DNA from 3 places in the Agromyces sp. Y575 genome. Region 1 is predicted to be linked to each of the others. Evidence: predicted binding sites of a transcription regulator. Region 1 holds the regulator's gene; each other region holds the start of a gene.

Region 1 (9,818 bases):
ATGAGGATCGCGTGCAATTCGGCTTTGCCGACCCGGATCGGCGGATTCGACCAGATGCCGGCGAATCGAACATCGGCGGGAACATCCCCCGGCAATACCGCGTTGACATTGGTGATGCCGAGACGAGCAGTGTTACGACGTACGAGGTCGAGGGCACGCTCGTTCACATCGACGGCCCACACCGTGGCATCCGGAGATCGCAGCGCAAGTGAGATCGCGATCGCGCCCCAGCCGCAGCCGAGATCGAGCAGGTCGCCCGTTGCCGGAGGTGCCGCGGCGCGGTCGAGCAGGATGCGGGTGCCGGTGTCGAGATGTTCGGGGCTGAAGACGCCGCCCGCGGTGGAGAGCGAGAGCTCGCGACCCGCGAGGGTGACGGTGATGGTGCGGAGAGTGGCCTCGCCGCCCGGACGAGAGGAGAAATAGTGGTCGGAGGCCATACAGGGGAACCTATCGCAGCGACGGGAACTAGGGTTAACACGATGAATGACGCCGAACCGAACTCCGCAGACGATGCCGTCGAGCGGGTACTCCGCGGCGCCGAGACCAAGGCAGGCGTGACCCGCTTCGGATCCGATGCCGCAGCGGCGCTCAGGGCGCCTGACGCGGCCTCCGGCGCCGGTTCCGACACCGACGGCGAGCAGTACGACCGCGAGGCGCGAGCGGGCCTCCGTCGGGTGGGCGGGCTCTCCACCGAGCTCGAAGACGTCACCGAGGTCGAGTACCGACAGCTGCGCCTCGAGAACGTCGTGCTCATCGGCGTGTACTCGCAGGGCTCGCAAGACGAGGCCGAGAACTCCATGCGGGAGTTGGCCGCGCTCGCTGAGACGGCAGGCGCCCGAGTGCTCGACGGAGTGCTGCAGCGCCGACCGCATCCCGACCCGAGCACCTACCTCGGCCGTGGCAAGGTCGAAGAGCTGCGGCACATCGTCTCCTCCCTCGGCGCCGACACGGTCGTCGCCGACACGGAACTCGCGCCCAGTCAGCGTCGTGCGCTCGAAGACGCGGTCAAGGTCAAAGTCATCGACCGCACCGCCGTGATCCTCGATATCTTCAGCCAGCATGCGAAGAGCCGTGAGGGCAGGGCGCAGGTCGAACTCGCCCAACTCGAGTACCTGCTTCCCAGGCTCCGCGGATGGGGTGAGTCGATGTCCCGACAGGCCGGTGGCCAGGTCGGCGGCACCGGCGCGGGCATGGGTTCCCGTGGCCCAGGTGAGACGAAGATCGAGCTCGACCGGCGTCGCATCCACTCCCGCATGGCGAAGCTGCGCAAGCAGATCGTCGGCATGAAGCCCGCGCGTGAAGCCAAGCGCGCCAACCGTAAGCGCAACGCGGTGCCGTCGGTTGCGATCGCGGGCTACACGAATGCCGGCAAGTCGAGCATCCTGAACCGCATCACCGGAGCCGGGGTGCTCGTCGAGAACGCCCTGTTCGCGACCCTCGACGCAACCGTGCGTCGCAACACCACGGCCGACGGGCGCATCTACACGATCGCCGACACCGTCGGCTTCGTGCGCAACCTGCCGCACCAGCTCGTGGAGGCATTCCGGTCGACCCTCGAGGAGGTCGCCGACTCCGATCTCATCGTGCACGTCGTCGACGCAGCGCACCCCGACCCGGCCGGGCAGATCGCCACGGTGCGCGACGTCATCGGTGAAGTCGGGGCACGCGACATCCCCGAGCTCATCGTCTTCAACAAGGCCGACCTCGTGACGCCTGAAGACCGCCTCGTGCTGCGCGGGCTCGAACCGGGCGCGATCTTCGCCTCGGCCCGCACGGGCGAGGGCATCCCCGAGGTGCTCGAGGCGATCGCACGCATGCTGCCCGACCCTGCCGTCGAGATCGACCTGCTCGTGCCATACGACCGGGGCGATGTCGTCTCGACCCTCCACGAGACCGGGCGCGTGCTGTCGATCGAGTATGTCGAAGACGGCACGCGTGTCCGTGCGCTTGCCTCGCCCGAACTCGCTGGCCAGCTCGAGCAGTTCGCGGCGGCATCCGTTCGGGCGTGAACGACCTGCCGCTCGACCAGTCACCGAGTACCGGGGCACCTGCGCGCGCCTGACCAGCGCGGCATTTGACCCGGCGCGACCGCCGAGGCATCCGTGGTTCGAAAGCTCGACGGATGCCGCGACCTCGTGTCACCTCGCGTCACAGACGTCCGCAGGCGGCGGATGGGCGTATCGTCGCTCTTGATCGATCTGTGATCGGCCCGAAGCCGATCACATGGAGCGACCGCCGAGCCCGGCACCCGCCCGCGAGAACCACCCGCCGTTCCGGCCGGGGGAGCGCGGCCTGCCGTGTTCGCCCCGTTGCCGCTCGCCAGCAGGAGCACCATGGCATCGACCGCATCCGACGCATCGGGCGACGACTGTCGGCCCGGCCTGCCGATCTCCTTCGAGCTCTACCCGCCGCGCACCGATGCCGCGGCGCTGGCCCTCGGCCGCACCATCGATCGGCTCGCCGAGGTCGATCCCGCATTCGTCTCGGTGACGTTCGGTGCCGGAGGCAGCTCCCGCGCGCGTTCCCTCACGGTGCTGCGATACATGCTCGAGCACACGCATGTCGAAGCGATGGCCCACCTCACGTGCGTGGGCTCCTCCCACGCTGAGGCGAACAGGCTCGTGCGCGAGTTCCTCGACGCCGGCATCACGAGCTTCCTGGCTCTGCGCGGCGACCCGCCGACCGACGCCGACCCCGATGCCGGCATCGGCGACCTCGGCAGCGCCGCGGAGCTCGTGCAGCTCATCCACCGAGTGCAGGAGGAACGGGAGCCGTTCGGCCAGGTCGACGTACCGGGAACCCCGGGCGCATCTCGCATCAAGGAACGGCCTCGCCCCGAGCGTGTCGCGGTTGCGGCGTTCCCCAACGGACACCCGCGTTCGCGCGGCGTCGGGCAAGACGTCGACACGCTGCTCGCCAAGGAGATCGCCGGGGCGAATCTCGCGATCACGCAGTTGTTCTGGCGTGCCGACGACTATCTCGGCTTCGTCGAGCGTGCGCGCGTCGGCGGCGTGACGATCCCCATCCTGCCGGGCATCATGCCCGTCACGACGCCCGCTCGCCTGGCACGCCTGACCGAGTTGACCGCCGTCGAGCCGCCGGCAGAGCTGGCGATCAACCTCGAGATCGAACCGGATGCCGCGGCGCAGGCCGAGCTCGGCATCGCATTCGCCACCCGGCTCTCCGCCGACGTCATCGCGGGCGGCGTCCCGGGCCTGCACCTCTACACCTTCAACCGCCATGAGGCCGTGCTCGACGTCGTCGAACGACTCGGGCTGCGCGCCGACCGGCTCGCGGACGAAAGGAACACCGCACGATGACCATCTCCGCACCCGCCTTCCCGGTCGCGACGATCCTGGGCTACCCGCGCATCGGGCGTCGGCGCGAGCTGAAGCGAGCAGTCGAGGCGTTCTGGGCCGGCTCCATCTCCGCTGACGAGCTCGAGCAGTCGGCCGCCGAACTCCGGGCCGTGACACGTGAACGCCTCGCCTCTATCGGCCTCGGCCGCACGGATTCCGGGATTCCCGAGACCTTCTCGTTCTACGACCAGGTGCTCGACGCGGCCGTCGCCGTCGGTGCGGTGCCGCTGCGTTTCGCTGGGCTCGCCGATGAGCACGGGGGTGTCGACCTCGCTGGGTACTTCACGATCGCCCGCGGTGCCGGCGACGACGCCCCGCTCGAGATGACCAAGTGGTTCGACTCGAACTATCACTACCTCGTGCCCGAGATCGCCCCCGACACCGCATTCTCGCTGCACGCCGAGCGGATCCTCTCCGAATTCGCTGAGGCGAAGGCCGCGGGCTTCGTGACCAGGCCCGTGATCGTCGGCCCCGTCACGTTCCTGCTGCTCGCGAAGCCGGCCGCCGGGGCGACAGAGAGCTTCCAGCCGATCGACCGGCTCGCCGACCTCGTGCCCGTCTACGCAGCGCTGCTCGAAGAGCTCGCCGAAGCGGGAGCCGAATGGGTGCAACTCGACGAGCCCGCCCTCGTGAGCGAGAGCATCGACGTCGCGCGCGACCGGGTACTCGATTCCGTCGCCGCGACCTACGACGCGCTGGGCTCCCTCGAGCGCCGCCCGGCGATCTTCGTCGCCGCGCCATACGGCTCGCTCGACGACGCGTTGCCCGCCCTCGCCGCCACCCCGGTTGAGGCGATCGGCCTCGACCTCGTGCGCGGTGCCCTGCCCGAGTCGCTCGACCCCGCGACGGCCGAGTCGCTCGCCGCGAAGACCGTGGTCGCGGGCGTCATCGACGGACACAACATCTGGCGCGGCGACCTGGTTGCCGCCTTCGAGCAGCTCGAAGCAGTTCAGCACCTCGCCGCGTCGGTCGCAGTGTCCACCTCCACCTCGTTGCTGCACGTGCCGCACGACGTTGAAGACGAGGATGCGCTCGATGCCCGACTCGTCGGCTGGCTCTCGTTCGCCAACCAGAAGGTGGGCCAGGTCGCCGCGCTCGGTCGCGGACTTGCGAACGGGCGCGCCTCGATCGAGGGCGAGCTCGCCGCGGCATCCGCTGCCCTCGCCGATCGTGGCGGTGCGCCGGGTGTGCGCGTGCCGGTCGTGCGCGACCGCCTCGCCTCGCTCACGAAGGGCGACTTCGCCCGCGCGAGCTACGACGAGCGTGTTGCGGCGCAGGCGTCGCTCGGCTTGCCCGAGTTGCCGACGACGACGATCGGGTCGTTCCCGCAGACCGGCGAGATCCGTCGTGCCCGCGCTCGCTTCGTGGGCGGCACGCTCACGGGCGAGGAGTACACCTCGCTCATGCGCGAGGAGATCGAACGCGTCGTGCGGTTGCAGGAAGACCTCGGACTCGACGTACTCGTGCACGGCGAACCCGAGCGCAACGACATGGTGCAGTACTTCGCCGAACTCCTCGACGGGTTCGCGGTCACCAAGCACGGCTGGGTGCAGTCGTACGGCTCGCGCTGCACGCGTCCTTCGATCCTCTGGGGCGACGTCTCGCGGCCAGCGCCGATGACGGTCGATTGGTCCGCGTTCGCCCAGTCGCTGACCGAGCAGCCCATGAAGGGCATGTTGACCGGCCCTGTCACGATCCTCGCCTGGTCGTTCGTGCGTGATGACCAGCCGCTCGGCGCCACGGCGCGACAGGTTGCACTCGCCCTGCGCGACGAGATCTCCGATCTCGAAGCGGCCGGCATCCGGGTCATTCAGGTCGACGAACCCGCACTCCGAGAGCTGCTGCCGCTGAAGCGTGCCGACCAGCCCGCCTACCTCGACTGGTCGGTCGGTGCCTTCCGCCTCGCGACCGGCGGTGCGGACTCCGCGACGCAAGTGCACACGCACCTCTGCTATTCGGAATTCGGCGTCGTGATCGATGCGATCAAGAACCTCGACGCCGACGTCACCTCGATCGAAGCGGCCCGCAGCCGCATGGAGGTCGTCGACGACATCGAGACGAGCGGATTCGATCACGGCATCGGCCCGGGCGTCTACGACATCCACTCGCCGCGCGTGCCGAGCGTCGACGAGGTGCAGGCGCTCCTCGAGCGCGCAGCCGCCGCGATCCCCGCGACCCGGCTCTGGGTCAACCCCGACTGCGGCCTGAAGACGCGCGGCTACGACGAGACCGTCGCATCGCTGCGGCACATCGTCGAGGCGACCCGTGCGGTGCGGGCCGGTCGCGCCGCCTCGATACCCACCGGGTAGCACGGGCGAGCGGATGCCGCGGCTCGCGGCATCCGTTCGGCATCCGTTCGGTCAGCGTGCGGATGGGGCCCGGCCGGCGTACGGCCGACGCTCGGCTGGTGCCGAGGCGACGCACAGCCGCAGCGCGTAGCTTGGTCTCATGCAACTCGCGGTCCACGAATCCGGCGGGGGTTCGCGAACCGCGGTCCTCATCCACGGCATCATGTCCGATTCCCGTGCGTGGCACCGAGTGACTGCCGAACTCGAGGCGCAGGGGTTCCGGGTGCTCGCGGTCGACCTGACGGGTCATGGACGCAGCCCGCGCGCTGTGCACTACTCGCCCGCCGCGTGGGCGAGCGACGTCGTCGAGACGCTCACGCCGATGCTCGACGGCCCGCCCGATCTCGTCATGGGTCACTCGCTCGGCGGACTGGTGGCGAGCCTGGTCGCCGATCGGCTCGCGCCTCGCGCGGCGATCTACATCGACCCGGCCTTCTCCTTCCCGAAGGGCGTGAAGGGGTGGGCGTTCAAGGCATTCTTCGCGATAGCACCGAGGCCGCGCCGGTCGGCCCTGGTGCGCATGAATCCGAAGTGGAGTGCGGTCGACGTCGAGATCGAGCTCGCGACGCTTCGAGACTGGGACAAGCGCACCATCCTCGGTTTCACCGATACGCGACCGCTGGTGCCGCCCGTGCGCCTCGTCGCCCCCACTCTGGTGCTCCTGGCGGAGAAGAGCCTGCTGATCACGGCGAAGATCGCCCGGCAGCTGCGCGGACAGGGCATGACCGTCGCGACCCTGAGCGGCACGGGCCACACGGTGTTCCGTGACGATCACGCGGGGTTCATGGATGCAGTGTTCGACTGGTTCAACGCGTTGACGCCTGCCGCGGTCGGGAGCGCTCTCGCCGCGGCTCGACCCGCGGTTCAGACTGCAGCATAGAGCCGTGCCTCCCCGCCGCTCCGGAACGGACTGGCGGGGTTGCCCAGTCAGACTGCTCGGAGCACCGCGACGATCTTGCCGAGCACTTCGGCATGGTCGCCGACGATGGGCTCGAACGCGCTGTTCCGCGGCAGCAGCCAGGTGTGACCGTCGCGCTGGCGGAACACCTTCACGGTCGCCTCGCCGTCGAGCATCGCCGCGACGATCTCACCATTCTCTGCTGTGCGCTGCGATCGCACCACGACCCAGTCGCCGTCGCAGATCGCGGCGTCGATCATGGAGTCGCCCACGACCTTCAGCATGAACAGCTCGCCTTTGCCGACCAGTTGGCGGGGGAGGGGGAACACCTCGTCGATCTGCTGTTCAGCCGTGATCGGCACGCCCGCGGCGATACGGCCGACCAGCGGCACCATGGCCGCGTCACCGACCGGGGTCGGGTCGGAGGAGGTCACAGCGCGCTCGGTGACACCGGGCAATTGAATGAGCACTTCGAGCGCACGAGGGCGGTTGGGGTCGCGCCGAAGGTACCCGGCGAGCTCGAGCTGGTTCAACTGGTGCGTGACGCTCGAGAGCGAGGAGAGGCCGACGGCGTCACCGATCTCGCGCATGCTCGGCGGGTAGCCGCGACTGGAGACCGAGCGCTGGATCATCTCGAGGATCGAGATCTGCTTGGCGCTCAAGCTCTTTCGGCGGCGTGGCCTGCCGGCCGCCTGCACGTCGTCGATGTCGGTGCTCAACGTCTTCGCCCCTCGTAGCGGCCGCTTCGCGACCGGATGTCGGTGATGTCCGGTCGACTCCCTTCCAGACATTCGAAACTGTATCCGCCTCACGCGCGCGCGGCAAACATTTGTTCGAGTGTGTCGCGGAATCCGTCCGTCGGAATTCCCCGCGTCCGCCCTTGCGTTGTTCGTCATTCGAATGTATGTTCGGAACAGAGTTTCGCATCCGGCCCTCCCGGCCGAGGGTCGGATGCGACTCCTACAGGAGGTGTGACATGAGTGCAGCGATCGCTACGACCGGCTTCCAGCCCCCGAAGGCCCTTCCGCGAGAGGAGGCGGCGTCGGTGGCTTCCGCGCGCACGAGGCTCCGGCTGACGCGACGGGGTCGCATCGTGTTCACGTCGCTCGCCGCACTTCCGCTCGTGGTGTGGGCATTCGTGGCGGTGATCGGCGCGGGCGGCGCCGCGGCCGACGTCGAATCCAGGGGCGTCTCGTTCCAGGCTGCGTCGTTCGAGTACACGACGGTCGGGCAAGGCGATTCGCTCTGGGAGATCGCCGAGTCGATCGACCCCGGGGCCGATGTGCGAGAGATCATCGCTGAGATCATGCGACTCAACGGGCTCGATGACGCGGTGGTCGAACCCGGTCAGCGCCTCGCACTTCCCGCCGCCCCGTGACACGCGAATAGGCGAAGCCTCGGGCTTCCGTCGGTCGATGACGGCTTGGCCGAATGGCCTCGGTGCGCATCGTTAGCATTGAAGGGTGACGAGTCTTGAAGACCTCCCCATCCGCGATGACCTTCGTGGTCGCACCCCGTACGGGGCTCCGCAGCAGTCCGTTCCGGTCGCGCTGAACGTCAACGAGAACACGCATCCGATTCCCGAAGACGTCGCACACGATGTGGTCGCTCGCGTCGCCGCCGCTATTCTCACCCTCAATCGCTATCCCGATCGAGAGTTCACCGAGTTGCGCCATGCACTCGCCGGCTATCTGGGCCACGGCCTCGAGCCGGCGCAGATCTGGGCCGCGAACGGTTCGAACGAAGTGCTCCAGCACATTCTTCAGGCATACGGCGGGCCGGGCCGCACCGTGCTGGGCTTCGCCCCGACCTATTCGATGTACGGCCTGCTGGCCTCCGGCACCGGCACCGAGTGGGTCACCGCCGGTCGCGATGACGAGTTCGAACTCAGCCCCGAAACGGCCGTAGCGGCGCTGCGAGAGCACGATCCCGACATCGTGCTGCTCTGCGCGCCGAACAACCCGACGGGTACGCCGCTCTCACTCGAGACGATCGAGGCGGTCGTCGACGCGGCGCGCGGCATCGTGGTCGTCGATGAGGCCTACTTCGAGTTCGCCGACCCCGGAACTCCGAGTGCGCTCACGCTCCTGCCGGGGCGGTCCCGGCTGCTCGTGTCGCGCACGATGAGCAAGGCGTTCGCATTCGCCGGTGCCCGCGTCGGCTACCTCGCCGGTGATCCGGCCGCCATCGACGCCCTCCGGCTCGTGCGACTGCCGTACCACCTCTCCGCGCTCACCCAGGCGGCCGCCCTCGGCGCCCTGGCGCACGCGGCCGAGATGCTCGCGATGGTCGAAGAGATTCGCAGCCAGCGCGAGCGCATCTCGATCGAGCTCCTTCGACTCGGATTCCACCCGTATCGCAGCGGCTCGAACTTCGTGCTCTTCGGCGGGGTCGAAGACCCGCACGCGGTCTTCGAACAACTGCTCGCGCGCGGCATCCTGATCCGCGAGATCGGTATCCCCGGTCACCTGCGCGTCACGGCCGGCACTGAGGCCGAGACCACCGCCTTCCTCGAGGCGATCGCCGTTTCGGCCCCGAATAGGATCGACTCATGACCGCAACGAGATCGCCGCGCACCGCCCGGGTCCAGCGCGAGACGAGTGAATCGAGCATTGACCTCTCGATCGATCTCGACGGCACCGGCACGAGCGATATCGAGACGAGCGTGCCGTTCTACGACCACCTGCTCACGGCGTTCGCGAAGCACTCGCTCACAGACCTCACCGTGCGGGCACGCGGCGATATCGAGATCGACGTGCACCACACGGTCGAAGACGTCGGCATCGTGCTCGGGCAGGCGATCAAGCAGGCGCTCGGCGACAAGCGCGGCATCTCGCGGTACGGCGACGCCCTCGTGCCGCTCGATGAGGCGCTCGCACAGGCCGTCGTCGACATCTCGGGGCGCCCGTTCCTCGTGCACACCGGAGAGCCGACCGGGTTCGAGTACCACCTCATCGGCGGGCACTTCACCGGGTCGATGGTGCGGCACGTCTTCGAGGCCATCGCGTTCAACGCGGGCCTGACCGTGCACGTCAACGTGCTCGGCGGCCGCGACCCGCATCACATCGCCGAGGCCGAGTTCAAGGCGTTCGCGCGTGCATTCCGTCAAGCGAAGGCGTTCGACCCGCTCGTGTCGGGGGTTCCGTCGACGAAAGGCGCTCTGTGAGCCGCACTCGGCGCGTCGTCCTGCTCGACTACGGCTCGGGCAACGTG
Region 2 (9,818 bases), 510 kb from region 1:
AGCACGGCGCGCTGCCCGAGCCGCACAATTTCATCAACTCGGCGCCGCACATGACGTTCGTCAAGGGCAAAGCCAACATCGAGTACCTCAAGAAGCGCGTCGCCGCCCTGCAAGACCAGCCGCTCTTCCCCGACGTCGAGTACACCGAAGACCTCGAGCGCATCGCCGAGTGGACCCCGCTCCTCGCCAAGAAGCGCAACCCCAAGGCCCGCGTCGCAGCGACTCGCATCGTGGCGGGCACCGACGTCGACTTCGGCGCACTCACGACGTCGCTGCTGCGAGACATCGAGCAGCGCGGTGCAGAGGTGGCGACGAACCACCAGGTCACCTCGCTCAAGCGCAAGAGCGACGGCACGTGGAAGATCCGGCTGCGCCACCTCGTCGGCAACACGCCGAAGACGGTGAACGCGCGGTTCGTCTTCGTCGGTGCCGGCGGAGGTGCGCTCGCACTGCTGCAGCACTCGGGCATCCCTGAGATCAAGGGTTTCGGCGGGTTCCCGATCTCGGGCCAGTTCTTCCGCACGACGAACCCCAAGCTCGTCGCACAGCATCAGGCGAAGGTCTACGGCAAGGCCGCGAAGGGTGCGCCGCCGATGTCGGTGCCGCACCTCGACACCCGCGTCGTCGACGGCGAGACCGCACTGCTCTTCGGGCCCTACGCCGGGTTCACGCCGAAGTTCCTGAAGACCTCGACCTGGTTCGACCTGCCGTTCTCGATCCGTCTGCACAACATCGGCCCGATGCTCCAAGTGGCGTTCAAGAACTTCGACCTCGTGACGTACCTCGTCTCCGAGCTGCTCGCCTCGCGCGACAAGAAGCTCGCAGCGCTGCGGGAGTTCATGCCGACGGCCAAGAGCGAGGACTGGGAGCTCATCACCGCCGGCCAACGCGTGCAGGTCATGAAGAAAGACCCTGAGAAGGGCGGCATCCTGCAGTTCGGCACCGAGATCATCACGGGCGCAGATGGCACGATCGCCGGTCTGCTCGGTGCCTCTCCGGGTGCGTCGACTGCGGCTCCGATCATGCTCGACGTGCTCGCTCGCTGCTTCCCCGACCGCATGGCGGCATGGGAGCCGAAGCTGCGAGAGATGATCCCGAGCTACGGCACCAAGCTCTCGACCGATCCGGCGGTCGCGTCGGCCACGCTCGCAGAGACCGCGAAGGTGCTGGGCCTCGCGGCCTGAGACTGTCCCCTTTGCTTTTGCGGTGACGTCTGGTACCGTCATATCCGCTATGAAGTGAGTACACACCATCGTCCCGCGCCTGAGGCGCCGTTGACATGGGTGTGCCCACGGTTCTGATCACACCGTGCTGATCGCGACAGCATCTGCGAGCACCCATCGACGGCAATGCCCGGCGGGGCTTCTCTCCGCTCCCGGGCGGTCGTCGGCGCCGCGCGCGCGCTCCGCCAGTTCGGTGCATCGTTCGAACGGACGTGCGCCGCGGCATCCGTCGACCGCTCGGGGGCATTCCCGCAAAGGGCGTACCCATGGCTGTATTCGTCACCCATTCCCACTATCTCCGCGTCGACGGGCTCTCGGTCTCGTACCCCGATCGACGTGTGTTCACCGACCTCGGCTTCGCCGTCGCGCCGGCTCAACGACTCGGCCTGATCGGCGAGAACGGCGCCGGCAAGTCCACGCTGCTCCGGCTGCTGGCCGGCGATTTCGAGCGAGCGGATGCCGCGGCATCCGCTTCATCGAACGTCGCGACCTCGGGTCGCATCACGCGTCCGCACCGCACCGGTCTGCTCTCGCAGGAGCTGGCGTTCGACCCGCAGGATCGCGTCGGCGGGGTGCTCGAAGCGGCCCTCGCCGAGGTGCGTGCCATCGAGCGCGAGCTCGACGACGCAGCGGCGGCGCTCGCCGTCGATGGCTCCGGCGCCTCGGCGCGGTACTCGGCGGCGCTCGACGCGGCCGAACGCGCCGACGTCTGGAGTGCTGACGCTCGCCGCGACGAACTCCTCGACGGGCTCGGCGTCGGCACGCTCGGTCTCGACCGTCGCATCGACGAGCTCTCGGGCGGTCAGCGGTCGCGCTTCGCGCTCGCCGCGCTGCTCCTCAGCGCGCCCGACGCACTGCTGCTCGATGAGCCGACGAACCACCTCGACGACGACGCCGCGACGTTCCTCGAGGATCGGCTGCGCGCCTGGCGCGGGCCGGTCGTGTTCGCCAGTCACGATCGGGAGTTCCTTGATCGTGCGGCCACCGGCCTGCTCGACCTCGACCCTGGGCGGGCAGGGGCGCTCGCGCTCGCCGGCTCGGGTGCCGACGCGAGTCGAGGCGGCACGGCTGCGGGCGCCTCGCGCGAGGAGTCGCTCGCGGCATCTGGCGGCACGGTCTTCGGCGGGAGCTTCTCGGAGTTCCTCACCGTCAAGGGGGAGGAGCGGGTGCGCTGGCTGCGTCAGTACGACGACGAGCAGGCGGAGCTGCGGCGGCTCCGCGGCGACGTCGCGGGCGCATCGCGTCGCGTCGCCCATGGTCGAGCGGCGACCGACAACGACAAGTTCATCCGCCATTTCAAGGGCGAGAACGTCGATCAGGCCGTGTCTCGCAGGGTGCGCAATACCGAGCTCCGGCTCGCAACGCTCGAGCGTGAGCAGGTGCGGAAGCCGCCGGCGCCGCTCGCGTTCGCCGGCATCCCGTCGGGTTCGCACGCACTCGAAGCGGCGGCCGGCCTGCTGGTGCAGGTCACGGATGTCGCCGTCGACGGCCGGCTCGCGCTCGACGCGCTGCAGGTGGCGCCGCTCACGAGGCTGCTCGTGACCGGTGCGAACGGCGCGGGCAAGTCGACGCTCCTGAACGTGCTCGCGGGTACCCAGCGTGTCGACCGGGGCGTCGTGCACCGGCGCAAAGGGCTTCGCGTGCAGTTGCTCGAACAGGATGTGCGATTCGCCGACCCGGAGGCCTCGCCCCGTGGTCTCTACGAACGCGTGCTCGGCGAGCGCCGCGCCGAGCAGGTGCCGCTCGGAGGGCTCGGCCTCATCGCGCCGCGAGACGAGTCGCGCCCGATCGGGTCGCTCTCGGTGGGGCAGCAGCGCCGGCTCGCGCTCGCGCTCGTGATCGCCCGGCCGCCGCACGTGTTCCTGCTCGACGAGCCGACGAACCACCTCTCGCTCGCTCTGGCCACCGATCTCGAGGAGGCGCTCGGCGCCTACCCCGGTGCGGTCGTCATCGCGAGCCACGATCGGTGGCTGCGACGCCGTTGGTCTGGAGAGACGCTGCAGCTCGCCGCGGGCCGCGCGGCCGAGCTCATCGCCCCAGCCCTCGCGAGTTCGTAGGACGAACGCCGCAGGGTCGCGCCGCGAACGTCGCACTGTTCGTAGGACGAACGTCGCAATGTAGGACAGGTCGGTTCGTGAATGACCTACAAAGGCGCCATCGTCCTACAAACTGCTCGCGCTGGGGGAGCGGATGCCGCAGAGCGAGCGGATGCCGCGGTGCGAGCGGATGCCGCGGTGTGCACGCCGCGCCGAGGCATCCGCTTGCTTCTCATTCGAACATGTGTTCGAATGTCCGTATGCGGTGGAGTGGACAGGAATTGGGCGTCGAGCAGGTCGGCGCGTTGCCGGGCCTCGCCAAGCTCAACAATCTCGTGCGCTCGGTGCAGACCCCCGACTTCGCCGGGGTCACCTTTCACGAGATACTCGCGAAGTCGGCCCTCAATCGCGTGCCCGGCCAATCGTCGATGCCGTTCGGCTGGACCATCAACCCCTATCGGGGCTGCACACATGCATGCGCCTATTGCCTGCACCCCGACACGGTGATCACGCTCGCCGATGGTCGCCAGAAGTCGCTTTCGACGGTCGAGATCGGTGATGAGGTGATGGGTACGAAGATCGTCGGCGCGTACCGAAGGTATGCACCGTCGAAGGTGTTGGCGAAGTGGTCGACGCGCAAGCTCGCCTACCGTGTGCGCCTTGCCGACGGCACGACCCTCGTCGCGAGCGGAGATCACCGGTTCCTGACTGATCGTGGGTGGAAGCACGTCACCGGAGCGATGTCAGGGCCGGGGCAGCGTCCGTATCTCACGACATCGAATTCGCTCATCGGGTTCGGCGACCGGGGCTTGCGCAGTTCCTCATCGGTCTCCTCCCTGGAATACATGCGGGGATACCTGACCGGAATGGTGCGGGGTGATGCGATGATGCTTCGCCGGCGCTACCCGAGAGCCAAGGGCGGAACCTATCTCGCGAGTCGCTTCCGTCTGGCGCTCGCCGATACTGAAGCGCTCGACCGATCGCGTGAGTACCTGAGCAGAATGGGCGTGGTGACCTCGACGTTCGCGTTCGCTCCGGCGACCGCGACGAGACGTGCGATAGCAGCCATCCGCACCAGCCGGGCGGCGGACTTCGATGCGATCTCGTCGCTGGTCGACTGGCCGACTGAACCCGATCTCGAATGGTCGGCGGGATTCCTCGGGGGCATCTTCGATGCCGAGGGCTCGTGCGCGCGGGGCATCCTGCGTATCAGCAACTCGGATGATTCGATCCTCGTGGCCATCGAACGAGCCCTGTCGGTGTTCGAGATTCCGTTCGTCCGCGAGTCGGCGAGATCGAACGGCGGCGCGAACATCCGCGTTCGCGGAGGACTCTCAGCACGAAACGCGTTCTTCGCGGTCTCACAGCCGGCCATTACCCGTAAGCTCGCGCTCACTGGGGCGACGGTGAAAACGATCGCCGACCTCCGCGTGGTGTCAATCGAGCCGCTCGGCGAGATCATCGACATGCTCGACATCACGACGTCGACCGGCGACTTCGTCGCGAACGGAGTTGTCAGTCACAACTGTTTCGCTCGGCCGACGCACGAGTACCTCGACCTCGATGCGGGCGACGACTTCGACCGGCAGATCATCGTGAAGGTCAACGTCGACGAGGTGCTTCGCGCCGACCTCGCGAAGCCGTCGTGGCGGCACGAGCCCGTGGCACTCGGCACCAACACCGACCCCTACCAGCGGGCCGAAGGGCGCTACTCGCTCATGCCCGGCATCATCGACGCGCTCGCCTCGAGCGGCACGCCCTTCAGCATCCTCACGAAAGGCACGCTGCTACGCCGCGATCTGCCGCTCCTCGTCGAAGCGGCCGAGCACGTGCCCGTCGATCTCGCGATGTCGATCGCGATCTACGATCACGAGTTGCAGCAATCGGTGGAGCCGGGTACGCCGAGCGCGAAGGCGAGACTTGCGACGGTCACCGCCGTGCGCGAGGCAGGTCTCGACTGTTCCGTCTTCCTCATGCCGATCCTGCCGTACCTCACCGACACCAAGACCCACCTCGACGAGGCACTACGCCAGGTGAAGGCTGCGGGGGGCACGAGTGTGCTCTACACGGCGTTGCATCTTCGCGGCACGGTCAAGCCCTGGTTCATGCAGTGGCTTGAGCGAGCCCACCCCGAACTCGTGCCGAAGTACCGCTCGATGTACTACGGCAACAACGCCTACGCGCCGAAGGCGTATCGGCAGTGGCTCGGCGAGCGCATTCGACCGCTGATCAGGGCGCATGGGCTCGAGCACGGGCGTGAAGACCCCGTGACCGGGGGCGTGCGGTCGTCGGCGCTCGGGCGTGTCGTGGGCGGCGTTCAACGGGCCGGTGATGTGCGTCGCGGAGCCATCTCGCGGGGTGAACTGCCCGACATGCTCGGGTCGCCGCCCGATCCATCGGCATTGTTCTGATCGCGTCGTCCGCGCGGATGGCCTCGAAACTGGGATAATCCGCAGAAGCCCGAACATCGCTGTTCGCCGGGCGGGTAGAGCGGAGGATCAGGATGACCCTGGGGTTGCCAGGACACCTTGCGCGAGATTCGCTGAGTCGGGCGCTCGCGAATGCCGGTCATTGCGCCGCATTCACGTGCCTCGGCATCGCCACGATCCTCGGCGTCGTCATGGCGACCATCGGCCGTGAATCCGAGGGATGGACGGCCGCTGCGCTCGTGTTCGTCATGATCGTGCTGCTCGCCCTCGTCGTGCGGTATCCCACGGTCATCTTCACCGTCATCTATCTCGTCATCGGTACCGGTGTCGTCTTCGCGCTGACCGTGATCGTCATGGAGCCGGGTGGTGAATTCACGACGACGAACAACGCGGTGCTCGCCCTGCCCCGGGTCGCGCTGCTCCTCGTCGGCGGCGCGGGCAGCGGCTCGGTGATCGCGCTCACGTGGGCGACCCTCGGCTACGGACTCGGTGAGGCGGCCGCGTTCCTCGGGGTCGCTCTCATCGGCGGCACGTACGCTCCGAGTGCCTCGGCCGGGCTCGCGTTCGGCTTGGTCGTCGTCGTGCGAGTGTTCGACGGTGTCACCCGCCGGCTCGACATGCGTCGGGAGACCGGGCTGCACCGGGCGAGTCAGCAGACTCGGGAGCTCTCGATCCGGCACGACTACGAGCTCCGTGCCACCGCCCGTCTGCATGACACCGCGCTCAGCCATCTCGTGGCGATTGCGGCGGACGGATCGGGCCCGGTCGACGAACGCCTGCGCGTGGGCATCCGTCAAGACCTCGGTCTCATCGTCGGCCGTGATTGGGCGATCGACCATGCGATGGCCCTTGCCGGTACCGCGCCGGCAGAGCTCGCGGGGGTCGGGCTCGGTCGTCAGCAGCCCTCGGACGACTCGCCGGCCGCAGCGGTCGGCGCGGCCGGGGCCGGCGGCGCGCAAGGTTGGAGCGGCGGCAGTCCGGAAGCAGGCGGACGGCCCAGCGCACGGCGTTCGAGACAGCGCAGCGGCCGCAACGCGGCATCCATCGACCCCCGCGCGCCGACCGAAGAGACCGCACCTTCGCTCGGCCACGCATTCTCTTCCGCCGCGAACGCAGGCCTCGAGGTGCGGGTCACCGGTGACTTCGCGGTGCTCGGCACCCTCGGACCGCGGCGCGTGGCGGCCCTCGACGCAGCGGTGGCGCAATGCCTCATCAACGTCGCCCGCCACGCCGGCGTCTCGCAGGCCGAGCTCGCCCTGGGCCTCGGCGGTGGCGAGGTGACGGTCGCGGTGATGGACAGCGGCGTCGGCTTCGACGAGGCCGAGGTGCCACCCGACCGCATCGGATTGCGCACCTCGATTCGCGCTCGAATCGAGCAGGAGCATGGCACGGTGCGCCTGTGGTCGACGAAAGGCATCGGCACGACCATCGTGTTGACCGTGCCCGAGGGCGGCGAATGAGCGGGCGCATGCGACTCACGCAACAAGAGGCCGATCCGATCGGGGCGATCGCCGCGTCACCGATCGTGACGATCGGTGCGCTGCTCGCGTTCGCACTGGCGGGCTCGTTGACGTGGTGGCACTGGGACGAGGTCGGTTCGCCGGTCGCCGCGATCGTCGCGCTCGTGCTCGTGGCCGGCGCCGGCACGGCGGCTGCAGTTTCCGCATCACCGGCACGAGCGCCGTTCACCGCCGAGCGGCTGTGGCTCGTCGTGACCCTGTCGGTCGGCGCGGCAATCGCCGAATATGTGAGCACCATCGGCAACAACCGGTATCTCTACGACGACTTCGGGCCGGCGGTGATCGGCATGCTGATCCTCGCGCTCGCCCCGTTCTGCACATGGGTGTCATCGGCGCTCGCCGGGGTGCTGTCAGCGGTCGTGCTCTCGATCCTCGTCGTGGGCGCGTCGGCGTACACGGCATCGGATGCCCCGTTGGCGGCGCTCATCGCGGTGAGCTCGGCCCCGGTGCTGGCGATGTCGGCCGCGGCTGCCGGGTACTCCTACGGCATCATCGCGGAGACCCTGGCCTGGCAGCGCGAGGCGAACCGGGCGGCGCTGCAACGCGATGCGGAGTTGCGCGCGGGCATCGCCAGGTCGGTGCGGCAGAGCCCCGTCTCGGTGCTGGGCCGAGAAGTGCTGCCCTTCCTCGCCGGGGTCATGACGGCCGAACGCATCTCGGTGGCCGATGCCGACCGGGCGCGCGAGCTCGCGGAGGCACTGCGCCGGGCGCTCCGAGCAGGCATCGAGTCGACCTGGCTCGACGATCTCGCCGCCGATGTGCGGTTGAACCGCGGGGTCGACACGATCATCGACGACCCCACCGGTGTCGCCGGCGACCTCCGGGCCGACCAGCGTTCGGCGCTCACGGCCCTCATCTCGTGGATCGGCGACGCGGGTCGCTCCCGGCACATCAGGGCCTCGTTCTCGAATGACGGCGAGCATGGTGAGCGCGGACGCATCCGCCTCGTCACCGAGGTCGGGACGTCGCCGCCGACACGGCGCGAGCTCGACCGGTTCGTCGCGGTGGCACGTGCCGTCGCATTGCGAGCGGAATCGAGCCTGACGCGAGAGAATGTGACGGTGGAGTTGAGCTATGACATCGAGTGAGCCGCGACTGATGCCGATCCGCTGCGCGGCGGCAGACAGGTCGTTCGAGTAGATGGCGAAACTGTACTTCCGCTACGGCGCGATGAACTCCGGCAAGTCGACGGCGCTGCTCCAGGCCGCGTTCAACTATGAAGAGCGCGGCCATCAGGTGCTGCTCACGAAGCCGGCGATCGACACGAAGGGCGACCGCGACATCGTGTCGCGCCTCGGTGTGGTGCGCGAGGTCGATTTCACGATCGCGCCCGGCACGAACGTGCTCGACCTGTTCCAGTTGCATCGCAACCGGGTCGTCGAGGAGCACGGGCGCGACGTGAGCTGCCTCCTCGTCGACGAGGCGCAGTTCCTGAACTCCGAACAGGTCGACGATCTGTTGCGCATCGCCCTCATCGGCGGCGTGCCGGTGCTGGCCTACGGCATCCGCACCGACTTCCAGACGGTTGCGTTTCCCGGCAGCCGCCGGCTGCTCGAGGTGGCGCACAGTCTCGAAGAGCTGAAGACCATCTGCCGATGCGGTCGCAAGGCGATCTTCAACGCCCGGCTCATCGACGGCCGGTTCGTCTTCGACGGCGACCAGGTCGCGATCGACGCTTCGACGGGCCTCAGCGCAAGTGGCGTTCAAGCGGTCACCTACGAGTCGCTCTGCGGAGTCTGCTATCTCGAAGAGAGCGGCGGGGTGCTGAACGGGCGCCACCACTGATGCTCGCTTGAGACGTGAGCGCGCCTCAGCCTATATTGCTCACGAGTGTGACGATCAGCACGCTGTTGTAGACCACGTGCCCGATGACTGCTCCACCGAGGCGACCGGTCAGCACGGTGAGAAGACCCGCGCCGAGGCCGAGCACGAACGGGCCGCTGAACGTGACGACCGCCGTACCCGCGGTCATGGCGGCTCCGTCGAACAGGTGGAGCAGTGCGAAGACGGCGGCCGATACGACGACGGCGACGGATACCGCGATCCGTCGCGGTGCTGCAGTGCCTCCGGCGCCTCCGGCGGTGCTCGCAGACCGCTCGAGTGCTCGCAGCGCGAGCCCGCGGAAGAAGAGCTCCTCGACGATCGGGCCGATGAGGATCGGCGCGACCAGTACGCCGAAGACGAACGCGAACCCGGTCGGCGGCTCGAGCACCGACCCGGCGAATGACGTCCGCCCCACCGCGGCGAGCTCGATGAGACTCGTCACTCCGCGGACGAGCAGACCGAGTCCGATGCCCCACACCAGGTCGAGCCAGGTGAACCGCAGCCCGAAGTCGCGCACCAGCGAGCGGCTGCCGCGAACATAGCTCGCAACGAGCAACGTGCCGAACAGGGGGAGCCAGATCGCGAGATACGCGCCGAGGACCTGCATGCCCTCGGCGATCACGACTGTGCGGGTCAACCACGTCCACCCGGAACCGAGCGCGAGGGCGAGCAGCACGCCGATCGCGACATCCGTGACGCCCCAGCGAGACTCGGTGGCCGGATGCGTGGCATTCCGGCCTTCCCGCACGGTAGTTTGGGGATCGACCACGCTGCACAGCGTAGCCC
Region 3 (9,818 bases), on a different contig from region 1:
CGCGCGCACGACGCTCACTTCGGCAGACGCGCGCGACGATGTGGAGCTCGCGAAGTCCAACATCCTGCTGATCGGCCCCACGGGCTGCGGCAAGACGTACCTCGCGCAGACCTTGGCCAAGCAGCTGAACGTGCCGTTCGCCGTGGCCGACGCCACAGCCCTCACCGAGGCGGGGTATGTCGGTGAAGACGTCGAGAACATCCTCCTCAAGCTGATCCAGGCCGCCGACTTCGATGTGAAGCGCGCCGAGACCGGCATCATCTACATCGACGAGGTCGACAAGATCGCGCGAAAGGCCGAGAACCCGTCGATCACGAGGGATGTCTCGGGTGAGGGCGTGCAGCAGGCGCTCCTGAAGATCCTCGAGGGCACCGTCGCATCGGTGCCGCCGCAGGGCGGGCGCAAGCACCCGCACCAGGAGTTCATCCAGATCGACACGACGAACGTGCTCTTCATCGTGGCCGGCGCATTCGCCGGGCTCGAAGACATCATCTCCTCGCGCGCAGGCAAGCGCGGCATCGGATTCGGTGCCCCGCTGCACAACAAAGAAGACGAAGCCGACATCTTCAGTGAGGTGCTGCCCGAAGACCTCCACAAGTTCGGCCTGATTCCAGAGTTCATCGGCCGGCTGCCGGTCGTGGCGACCGTGACGCCCCTCGACAGCGAGGCGCTCATGGAGATCCTCACCGTGCCGAAGAACGCGCTCGTGCGCCAGTACCAGCGCATGTTCGAGCTCGACGGCGTCGAACTCGACTTCGAAGAGGAGGCGTTGCAGGCGATCGCCGACCTCGCAGTGCTTCGACAGACCGGTGCGCGCGGCCTCCGCGCGATCATGGAGGAAGTGCTCGGACCGATCATGTTCGAGGTGCCCTCTTCGACGGGTGTCGCCCGAGTCGTCGTCACCAAGGCCGCTGTGCTCGACAACGCAGCCCCCACGATCGTGCAGCACAAGCCGCGTCGCGCTGAGAAGTCGGCGTAGAACTCGTTCGAGCGAGCACCGGCCATCTTCCATACCGTCGTCGCGGGCGTCATCGCGGCCATCACCGGGTTCGCGAGCTCGTTCGCCCTGGTGATCGCGGGACTCCTCGCCGTCGGCGCGAGCGAGACGCAGTCGGCTTCAGGCTTGTTCGCACTGTGCATCGCGACCGGCGTCACGTGCGTCCTCCTACCGATCATCACCCGGATGCCTGTCTCGTTCGCCTGGTCGACACCCGGTGCGGCATTGCTCGTCGCGGCGGCCGCCACCACCCAGCAGTTCGCGGCGGCGATCGGCGCGTTCATCGTCTGCGGTGTGCTCATCGTGCTCTCGGGCTTGTGGCCCGCGCTCGGGCGTGCGATCACGAGCATCCCGAAGCCGATCGCGAGCGCGATGCTCGCCGGCATCCTCTTTCCGATCTGCGTCGCGCCCGTCTTCGCGGCCGTCGAACAGCCGGCGATCGCGATTCCGATGGTGCTCGTCTGGCTGCTGCTCGCCCGCCTCGCGCCTCGCTGGGCCGTTCCGGCAGCGATGCTCGTGGCGGTGATCGGCATCGCGATGATCGCGGGTCCGGCTGTGCTCGGCAGTGATGCCGTCGGGCCGCAGCTCGAGTTCGTCGCACCGGTCTTCGACCCGTTCGTCATCGTGAGTCTCGGGTTGCCGCTCTTCATCGTGACGATGGCCGGCCAGAACGTGCCGGGGTTCGCGGTGATGTCGACGTTCGGCTATCGCCTGGCGCCTCGGCCCGTGCTCGTGACGTCGGGCGTCGCATCGGTGGCTGCAGCTTTCGCCGGCGGACACGCCATCAACCTCGCAGCTATCACCGCGGCGATCATGGCGAGCCCCGAGTCGAATCCCGATGCGGGGCGCCGCTGGGTCGCCACGCTCACCTCGGGGGTCGTCTATCTCGTGCTCGGCGCAGGGGCGGGGCTGGCTGCCGCTGTGGTGCAGGCCTCACCGCCGGTCATCATCACGGCGGTTGCCGGGCTCGCGCTGCTCGGCGCTCTGGTCACCTCCGTCACGGGGGCACTCGAAGATCCGGGGCAGCGCATCACCGCGATCGGCACCTTCCTCGTGACCGCGTCGGGAGTCGCGGTCGCCGGGATCGGCTCGGCGTTCTGGGGGCTCGTGGTGGGCGGCATCCTCATGCTCTGGTTGCGTCCGCGCAGTCGCGACAGGAACGCGAAGGCCAGCGAAGCGCGCTGAACGGCGCGGTGAAGACTCCTGACGCCCTGAAAACGGCTGTGACAGCGGGTGCTCAATCGAAGATGCGCACGAGCTCCCAGCGGCGCTCCTGGCGGCGTACGTCGAAGACGTGGGTCTCGCCGTCGTCGGCACTGGCCTGGAAACGCCAGCCCGCGATCTGCAGCGGCGGTCTACCCGGTGAGACATCGTGTGCCGCGACGGGTGACCACCAGTCGCACGGGCCCACGAGCGTCGTCGGCGTGTCGGTCACGCGGAAGCGACGGGAGCGCCACACGAGTCGCTCGGGGCGGCCGTCGTCGTTCGTCAATACCTCGACGAACTCGTGAACGAGCGACATGGGCACCTCACCGAATCGAATGTATGTTCGATGGTAGCACCGCGCCCGAGCGCACAAACGCCGCCGTGCACTTGCACGGCGGCGTTCCTCAGGTCAGTAGGCGGTCAGGCGAGATCGTCGTCGGTGCGCGCGCCGAAGACGATCTCATCCCAGCTCGGCATCGAAGCACGCCCCTTCTTGGAGACGCCTCGCGTGCCAGCCGGGCTGGTGGAGGCCTTACCTCCCCAAATGCTTCGAGCGGCCGTGCCGGGTTTCTCTTCGACCGGTTGCTCGGGGGCAGGCGCTGCTTCCTGAAGTACCGCCGGAGTGGGAGTCGGCGGTTGCTCTTGCCCGTTGCCGGCAGCCTCTCGCTCGCCGCGCCGTCGCCGGAGCGCCTCGAGCAGGTCTGCTGTCTCGCCGAGCGTCTGCTTCGGTTCATCCGCCCGCTTGATCGCCGCGCGCGATGCCGCAGGACTCGACGTCTGAGGCGACCGCGAGTACGGGAGAGGCTCGAGGTGAGGGGCCGTGTCGAAGTCGCCGTGCTCGGGCTCTTCGAAGGTGAAGGCGCCGCTGTCGAAACGGGATTCGTCGGAATCGGGAGCGACGGCACGCAGGCGCGGGATCAGCCCGCCCTTCATCTCACCCTGCTGCGAGAGCGTGATCGCCTCGGAGTTCAGCGGCTGCAACGACTGCTTGCGAGGTTCGAAGCTCCAGCGCGCGTCGTGGTCGATCGTCTCGGCGGTGAACTCGAGCTTGATGATCCAGCCGCGCTCTTCGTCTTTCCAGCTCGCCCAGCGTTCACCATGGGCGCTGAGCTGGGCGAGTCGGTCGCGGATGACTCCGCCGAACGACGGCGGCTCGTCGGCTGGATCGACCTCGATCGAGACGTGCACGGGCACCGCGAGCGCCGAGGTGACCATGTGTTCGCGCTCGGCGAGCACCGGGCCTTCGAAGCGGCGGATGTAGTCGAGGGATGCGCCGGTGACCTGGGCGACCTCTTCGGCCGACATGCCCGACCTGATGTGGGACTGCACTTCGCGCGGCGAAGGTTTGGGCCCGGTGTGCTGCTCGGGTTGCGCCTGCCGGATGCGAGATTGCAGTACTTCGTCGATCTCGATCCGGAAGCGCGCGCCATCGTCGGACGCGGCGAGCAACGCGCCGTTCTCGACTCCGATTACCTTGAGTTCCTGCATCGCGACAAGCCCTTCCGTGCCTTCGTCTCCGCCCAAGGATGCCACGTCGAGATGTGTGCTCGTGGGAATACCTCGGGCGCGGCGGAAGTTGAGCACGAAGCACCTGAGAAAACCCACACAAGGGGTTTGCTAACGCAACCGATTTGATGCAGACTATGGCCGCCGAATCTTCGGCGATGAGGAAATGGATGGGAATGGCAACGGATTACGACGCACCGAGGAAGACCGAAGACGACTCTGAGTCGATCGAGGCCCTCAAGGAGCGCGTCCCCGACAAGATGTCGGGCGTAGTGGATGTCGAAGACGCCGATAACCCCGGTGGGTTCGACCTCGCTGGTGCCGATCTCTCCGACGTCGAACTCGACGTCGTGGTGCTTCCACCGCAAGCTGACGAGTTCACCTGTGTGAACTGCTTCCTCGTGAAGCACCGTTCACAGATCGACCACGAGACGAAGCTCGGGCCGATCTGCTTGGAGTGCGCGTCCTAGACGCCCGACTCAGAACGCTCAGGCCGTCGTGATCCATTGATCGCGGCGGCCAGTTCTTTCGGATGACGTGTCGAGATCAGCCAGTACGGCGTGGGGTCGGACGCATCGGTGACGGGAACACGCACCACCGGCTGCACCCAGCCCCGGATCACGAGGAAGGCGCGGGCGTCGAGGCCCGTTCCGCGTTCGACGCGCGCAGCGGCATCCGTCGCCCCCACCGCCGTTCCGGTGTCGGCGAGCGGGATCGACGCACGACCCGCACTGAGTCGACCGTCAGCGACCTCGATGACTGGCGCCGTCAAGCTGAGCGAGGCGACCACCGCGCCGTAGAGGATGATCCCGGTCGCGATGCCCGCGGGCAGCGAAACCGGCGCAAGCACGAGGATGCTCGCGGGGATGAAGAACAGTGAGGCGAGGTAGATCCACGGCGTCGGCCAGAGTCTTTCGCGGTAGTCGGGCATGGCTCTATTCGACCAGACTTCTGCACTACCCTCGAACAGTGACCGATTCCATCGATGTGCTGATCACGGCCGAGCACGTTCCGTCATACGCCCATCCGGGCGACGCGGGCGCCGATCTCCATGCCGCCGAGTCGGTCGTGCTCGATCCCGGAGAGCGTGCCACCGTCGGCACAGGCGTCTCGATCGCATTGCCCGACGGGTACGTCGCCTTCGTCGTGCCTCGCTCGGGCCTGGCCTTCAAGCACGGCATCACGATCGTCAATGCGCCGGGCACCGTCGATGCGGGCTACCGCGGCGAGATCAAGGTCGCCCTGCTGAACACCGACGCGACCGAGCCGTACACGATCGAGGCCGGCGACCGTATAGCCCAGCTCGTTGTGATGCCCGTACTCCGTGCGCGGTTCGTCGAGGTCGAGCGACTGCCCGGCAGCGTGCGCGGCGAGGGCGGATTCGGCTCCACAGGCACCGGGGCGCACAAGTCAGGAGTGAACGCGTGAGCGACATCGAGAATCTCGGCGAGGTATCCGCCGACCAGCCAAAGTCGGCCCCCGAAGACCGCGCGAGCGCGGGCCCCTTCGATGAGGCCGAGGCGAACCCGGTTCGCCCCTATGTCGATCTGGGCGGCGTGAAGGTGCTGCCGCGTGAGGGGCTCCACCTTCGCCTCGAGGTCGAAGAGGGCACCAAGCGGGTCGTCGCCATCGGGCTCGACTACGCGAACTCGACGCTGCAGGTGCAGCCGTTCGCCGCGCCGCGTTCGAGTGGCCTCTGGCACGAGATCCGCGCGCAGATCGCCGACCAGATCGCCCGCCAGGGCGGCACGACGAACGTGCGCGAGGGCACCTTCGGGCCCGAACTGCTCGCCCAGATCCCCGTCGCCGCGGGCGAGGGACAGCAGGGTCAGATGCGACTCGCGCGCTTCATCGGGGTCGACGGACCCCGATGGTTCCTGCGCGGCGTGATCGCCGGCGAAGCAGCAGTCGACCCGACTGCGGCTGCCAAGGTCGAAGACCTCTTCCGTTCGATCGTCGTGGTGCGCGGCACCACGCCGATGCCGCCGCGCGACCTGATTCCGCTGCGTATGCCCGCGTCCTCCGCAGGCGCACCCACGGCGTGACCGAGATGACGGATGCGTCTGGGCCGTCGCGTCCCGATGAGAGCGGCCGAACGGATGCCGCGTCCGAGGGGCAGCCCGCAGAGGGCGGCGAGTTCGGAAGGCAGTTCGCAGCCGCCGCCGAGAAGAGCGGCCTCGGCGCGCTCGCCCGTGACGAGAAGCTGAGCGGCCGCGACCTGCTGACCGCGGTCGGCGGCGTTCGCGGCATCCTCGAGGCCCTCCTGCCCGGGCTCGTGTTCCTGGTGGTCTACAGCGCGCTCACGAGCTTCGCCGGGCAAGACGCGCAGGTTGCGCTCGTGCCCGCGCTCGCGGCATCCGTCGGCCTCGCCGTGGTGTTCACGATCGTGCGCCTCGCCACCAAGGGGCAGCCGACCCAGGCGATCGCCGGGCTCATCGGTGTGCTCGCCTCGGCGGCGCTCGCCCTCTGGTCGGGCAATGCGCGCGACAACTACGTGCTGGGGTTCTTCACGAATGCGGGGTACGCGCTCGCGCTGATCGTGTCGCTGCTCGTTCGTTGGCCGGCGATCGGCCTCATCGTGGGGTTTCTCATGGGCGACGGTGTCGCCTGGAAGCAGGACAAGCGCAAGTACCGGGCGGCGCAGGTTCTCACACTCGTCTGGATCGGGCTGTTCGTCGCACGCCTGGCCGTGCAGTTGCCGTTCTACCTCGTCGACAACGTCGAGGCGCTCGGCGCCACCCGCCTCCTCATGGGTGTGCCGCTCTACGCGCTCGTGCTGGTCTTCTCCTGGCTCGTCGTGCGGGCGATCTACCCGTCTTCGGCTCGCTCTGCCGAGTGATAGAGTTATCTCGACGTCAAGATAAATCCGCACACCGTGCGAGGCCTGTCGGCGGGCGAGTGGCTTAGGTTACCCTTGCTGGAACAGCCCCATGTCTGACGGAGAAGATGGAGCGTCGCCCGCATGTTCGGCGGCATCCACGAAGGAGAGGACATCGTGTCTGCAGTGAACAGTTTCGGGGCGAAGGACACGCTCCGCGTCGGTGATGAGTCCTACGAGATCTTCCGACTCGACAGCGTGCCGGGTCATGAGACGCTGCCGTTCAGTCTCAAGGTGCTGCTCGAGAACCTGCTGCGCACCGAAGACGGCAAGAACGTCACCAGGGAGCAGATCGAGGCCCTCGGGTCGTGGGTGCCGACGGCCGAGCCTGACACCGAGATCCAATTCACGCCGGCCCGTGTGGTCATGCAGGACTTCACCGGTGTTCCCTGCATCGTCGACCTCGCCACGATGCGCGAGGCGGTCGTCGGCCTCGGCGGCGACCCCAACAAGATCAACCCGCTCGCGCCCGCCGAGATGGTCATCGACCACTCGGTGATCGCCGACCTCTTCGGCACCGAGAACGCACTCGAGCGCAACGTCGAGATCGAGTACGAGCGCAACGGCGAGCGGTACCAGTTCCTCCGCTGGGGCCAGACGGCGTTCGACGACTTCAAGGTCGTGCCTCCGGGCACCGGCATCGTGCACCAGGTCAACATCGAGCACCTCGCGAAGGTCACCTTCACGCGCGTGGTCGACGGTGTGCTGCGCGCCTACCCCGACACCTGCGTCGGCACTGACTCGCACACCACGATGGTCAACGGCCTCGGCGTGCTCGGCTGGGGCGTCGGCGGCATCGAGGCCGAGGCGGCCATGCTGGGCCAGCCCGTGTCGATGCTCATCCCCAAGGTCGTCGGCTTCAAGCTCTCCGGCGCGATCCCCACGGGTGTGACCGCGACCGACGTCGTGCTGACGATCACCGACATGCTCCGCAAGCACGGCGTGGTCGGCAAGTTCGTCGAGTTCTTCGGCTCGGGCGTGGCATCCGTGCCGCTCGCCAACCGCGCCACCATCGGCAACATGAGCCCCGAGTTCGGCTCGACGGCCGCGATGTTCCCCATCGACGACGTCACCCTCGACTACCTGCGGCTGACCGGCCGCAGCGCCGAGCAGATCGCGCTCGTCGAGGCGTACTCCAAGGTGCAGAAGCTCTGGCACGACGCCGACAGCGAGCCGGCCTTCAGCGAGTACATTGAGCTCGACCTCTCGACGGTCGTGCCCTCGATCGCCGGCCCGAAGCGCCCGCAAGACCGCATCGAGCTCACCGATTCGAAGAGCGCGTTCGAGAGAGACCTGCTGAGCTACGCTCGGGTCGACCACGATCTCGTCGATCTCGAGGGCGCCGAGTCCTTCCCGGCCTCCGACCCGCCCGGCAACACTCCCGAAGACGAGCACAGCCACCACGAGCACCACCACCGCAGCCACGCGCCTGCGACCGCGTCGAACCCGACGTCGGTGCGGCTCGAAGACGGCCAGCAGTTCACGCTCGATCACGGCGCCGTCGCCATCGCGGCGATCACCTCGTGCACGAACACCTCGAACCCCTCGGTGATGCTCGCCGCGGGCCTCCTCGCCCGCAATGCGGCGAAGAAGGGCCTGAAGGCCAAGCCGTGGGTGAAGACCACCCTCGCGCCGGGCTCGAAGGTCGTCACCGACTACTACGAGAAGGCCGGTCTCACGAGCTACCTCGAAGACCTCGGCTTCTACACCGTCGGCTACGGCTGCACGACCTGCATCGGCAACTCGGGCCCGCTGATCGACGAGATCTCGACCGCGGTCAACGAGCAGGACCTCGCGGTCACCGCGGTGCTCTCGGGCAACCGCAACTTCGAGGGGCGCATCAACCCCGACGTGAAGATGAACTACCTCGCGAGCCCGCCGCTCGTCATCGCGTACGCCCTCGCCGGGTCGATGAACTTCGACTTCGAGGTCGACGCGCTCGGCGCCGACACCGACGGCAACGACGTGTTCCTGAAAGACATCTGGCCCGACGCGGCCGAGGTGCAGCACACGATCGACACCTCGATCAACACCGAGATGTTCACGCACCAGTACGCGAGCGTGTTCGAGGGCGACGAGCGCTGGCGCAACCTCGAGACGCCCACGGGCGCCACCTTCGAGTGGGATGCCGAGTCGACCTATGTGCGCAAGCCTCCGTACTTCGACGGCATGACCATGGAGACCACGCCCGTCACCGACATCGTCGGCGCGCGTGTGCTCGCCAAGCTCGGTGACTCGGTCACGACCGACCACATCAGCCCCGCCGGTTCGATCAAGGCCGACAGCCCCGCTGGCCGGTACCTGACCGAGCACGGCGTCGACCGCAAGGACTTCAACTCCTACGGCTCGCGTCGCGGCAACCACGAGATCATGATTCGCGGCACCTTCGCCAACATCCGCCTGAAGAACCAGCTCCTCGACGATGTCGAGGGCGGCTACACGCGTGACTTCACGCAGGCCGACGCCCCGCAGTCGTTCATCTACGACGCGAGCCAGAACTACCAGGCGCAGGACACCCCCCTCGTCATCTTCGGCGGCAAGGAGTACGGCTCGGGTTCGTCGCGCGACTGGGCGGCCAAGGGTACGAGCCTCCTCGGCGTGAAGGCGGTCATCACCGAGAGCTTCGAGCGCATCCACCGCTCGAACCTCATCGGCATGGGTGTCGTGCCGCTCCAGTTCCCCGCAGGGGAGAGCTGGGCATCGCTCGGGCTCGACGGCACGGAGGTCGTTTCGATCACGGGCATCGAGCAGCTGAACGAGGGCACGACGCCGAAGACGGTGCGGGTCGTCGCCGATCCGACCGAGCACTCCCCGGCCGGAAAGCAGACGGTCGAATTCGACGCGGTCGTGCGCATCGACACACCGGGTGAAGCCGACTACTACCGCAACGGTGGCATCCTGCAGTACGTGCTGCGCTCGCTCGTCTGAGCGATTTCGCGAGGAACGGGGCGGTCGGCTTTTCGCCGATCGCCCCGTTCCCTGCCCGGCTTCTCAGAGAGCCCGGCGTAGACTCGTTCCGTCCAGCGGCAGCGCCCGCGATTCTCCGGAGGCATTTGCATGACCCTGCTCGAGACGATTTCGGGACCTCGTGATCTGGATGCACTGAGTTCCGAACAGCTCGATCAGCTCGCGCGCGAGGTCCGCGAGTATCTCGTCGAGTCGGTCTCCAAGACCGGCGGGCACCTTGGACCGAACCTCGGCGTCGTCGAACTCACGATCGCAATCCATCGG

The links. Region 1 encodes LexA, which represses DNA repair genes until DNA is damaged. Its sites were predicted from a motif close to TCGAACANNTGTTCGA; they were not measured.
Region 2: AC1C2U_RS13440 (intein-containing Rv2578c family radical SAM protein) is a predicted target of LexA. The motif match lies at 3,496-3,511, and genes of this name have one in related genera.
Region 3: AC1C2U_RS03530 (DUF6504 family protein) is a predicted target of LexA. The motif match lies at 2,535-2,550, and genes of this name have one in related genera.

Annotation. Positions count from the first base shown of each region.
Region 1 covers NZ_JCAIUI010000003.1:784,930-794,747, forward strand. Annotated here, with positions in the region: gene AC1C2U_RS15750 (class I SAM-dependent methyltransferase) at 1-437, opposite strand, end outside; gene hflX (GTPase HflX) at 480-2,009, shown strand; gene AC1C2U_RS15760 (methylenetetrahydrofolate reductase) at 2,334-3,320, shown strand; gene metE (5-methyltetrahydropteroyltriglutamate--homocysteine S-methyltransferase) at 3,317-5,668, shown strand; gene AC1C2U_RS15770 (alpha/beta fold hydrolase) at 5,808-6,587, shown strand; gene lexA (transcriptional repressor LexA) at 6,635-7,312, opposite strand; gene AC1C2U_RS15780 (LysM peptidoglycan-binding domain-containing protein) at 7,582-7,983, shown strand; gene AC1C2U_RS15785 (histidinol-phosphate transaminase) at 8,069-9,160, shown strand; gene hisB (imidazoleglycerol-phosphate dehydratase HisB) at 9,157-9,771, shown strand; gene hisH (imidazole glycerol phosphate synthase subunit HisH) at 9,768-9,818, shown strand, end outside.
Region 2 covers NZ_JCAIUI010000003.1:275,664-285,481, forward strand. Annotated here, with positions in the region: gene AC1C2U_RS13430 (malate:quinone oxidoreductase) at 1-1,184, shown strand, start outside; gene AC1C2U_RS13435 (ATP-binding cassette domain-containing protein) at 1,490-3,280, shown strand; gene AC1C2U_RS13440 (intein-containing Rv2578c family radical SAM protein) at 3,520-5,670, shown strand; gene AC1C2U_RS13445 (sensor histidine kinase) at 5,763-7,148, shown strand; gene AC1C2U_RS13450 (hypothetical protein) at 7,157-8,296, shown strand; gene AC1C2U_RS13455 (thymidine kinase) at 8,349-8,993, shown strand; gene AC1C2U_RS13460 (CPBP family glutamic-type intramembrane protease) at 9,019-9,801, opposite strand.
Region 3 covers NZ_JCAIUI010000001.1:722,282-732,099, reverse strand. Annotated here, with positions in the region: gene clpX (ATP-dependent Clp protease ATP-binding subunit ClpX) at 1-979, shown strand, start outside; gene AC1C2U_RS03535 (benzoate/H(+) symporter BenE family transporter) at 1,004-2,182, shown strand; gene AC1C2U_RS03530 (DUF6504 family protein) at 2,235-2,519, opposite strand; gene sepH (septation protein SepH) at 2,624-3,691, opposite strand; gene AC1C2U_RS03520 (DUF4193 domain-containing protein) at 3,886-4,179, shown strand; gene AC1C2U_RS03515 (DUF3093 domain-containing protein) at 4,176-4,640, opposite strand; gene dut (dUTP diphosphatase) at 4,679-5,137, shown strand; gene AC1C2U_RS03505 (DUF3710 domain-containing protein) at 5,134-5,754, shown strand; gene AC1C2U_RS03500 (DUF3159 domain-containing protein) at 5,760-6,548, shown strand; gene acnA (aconitate hydratase AcnA) at 6,705-9,515, shown strand; gene dxs (1-deoxy-D-xylulose-5-phosphate synthase) at 9,645-9,818, shown strand, end outside.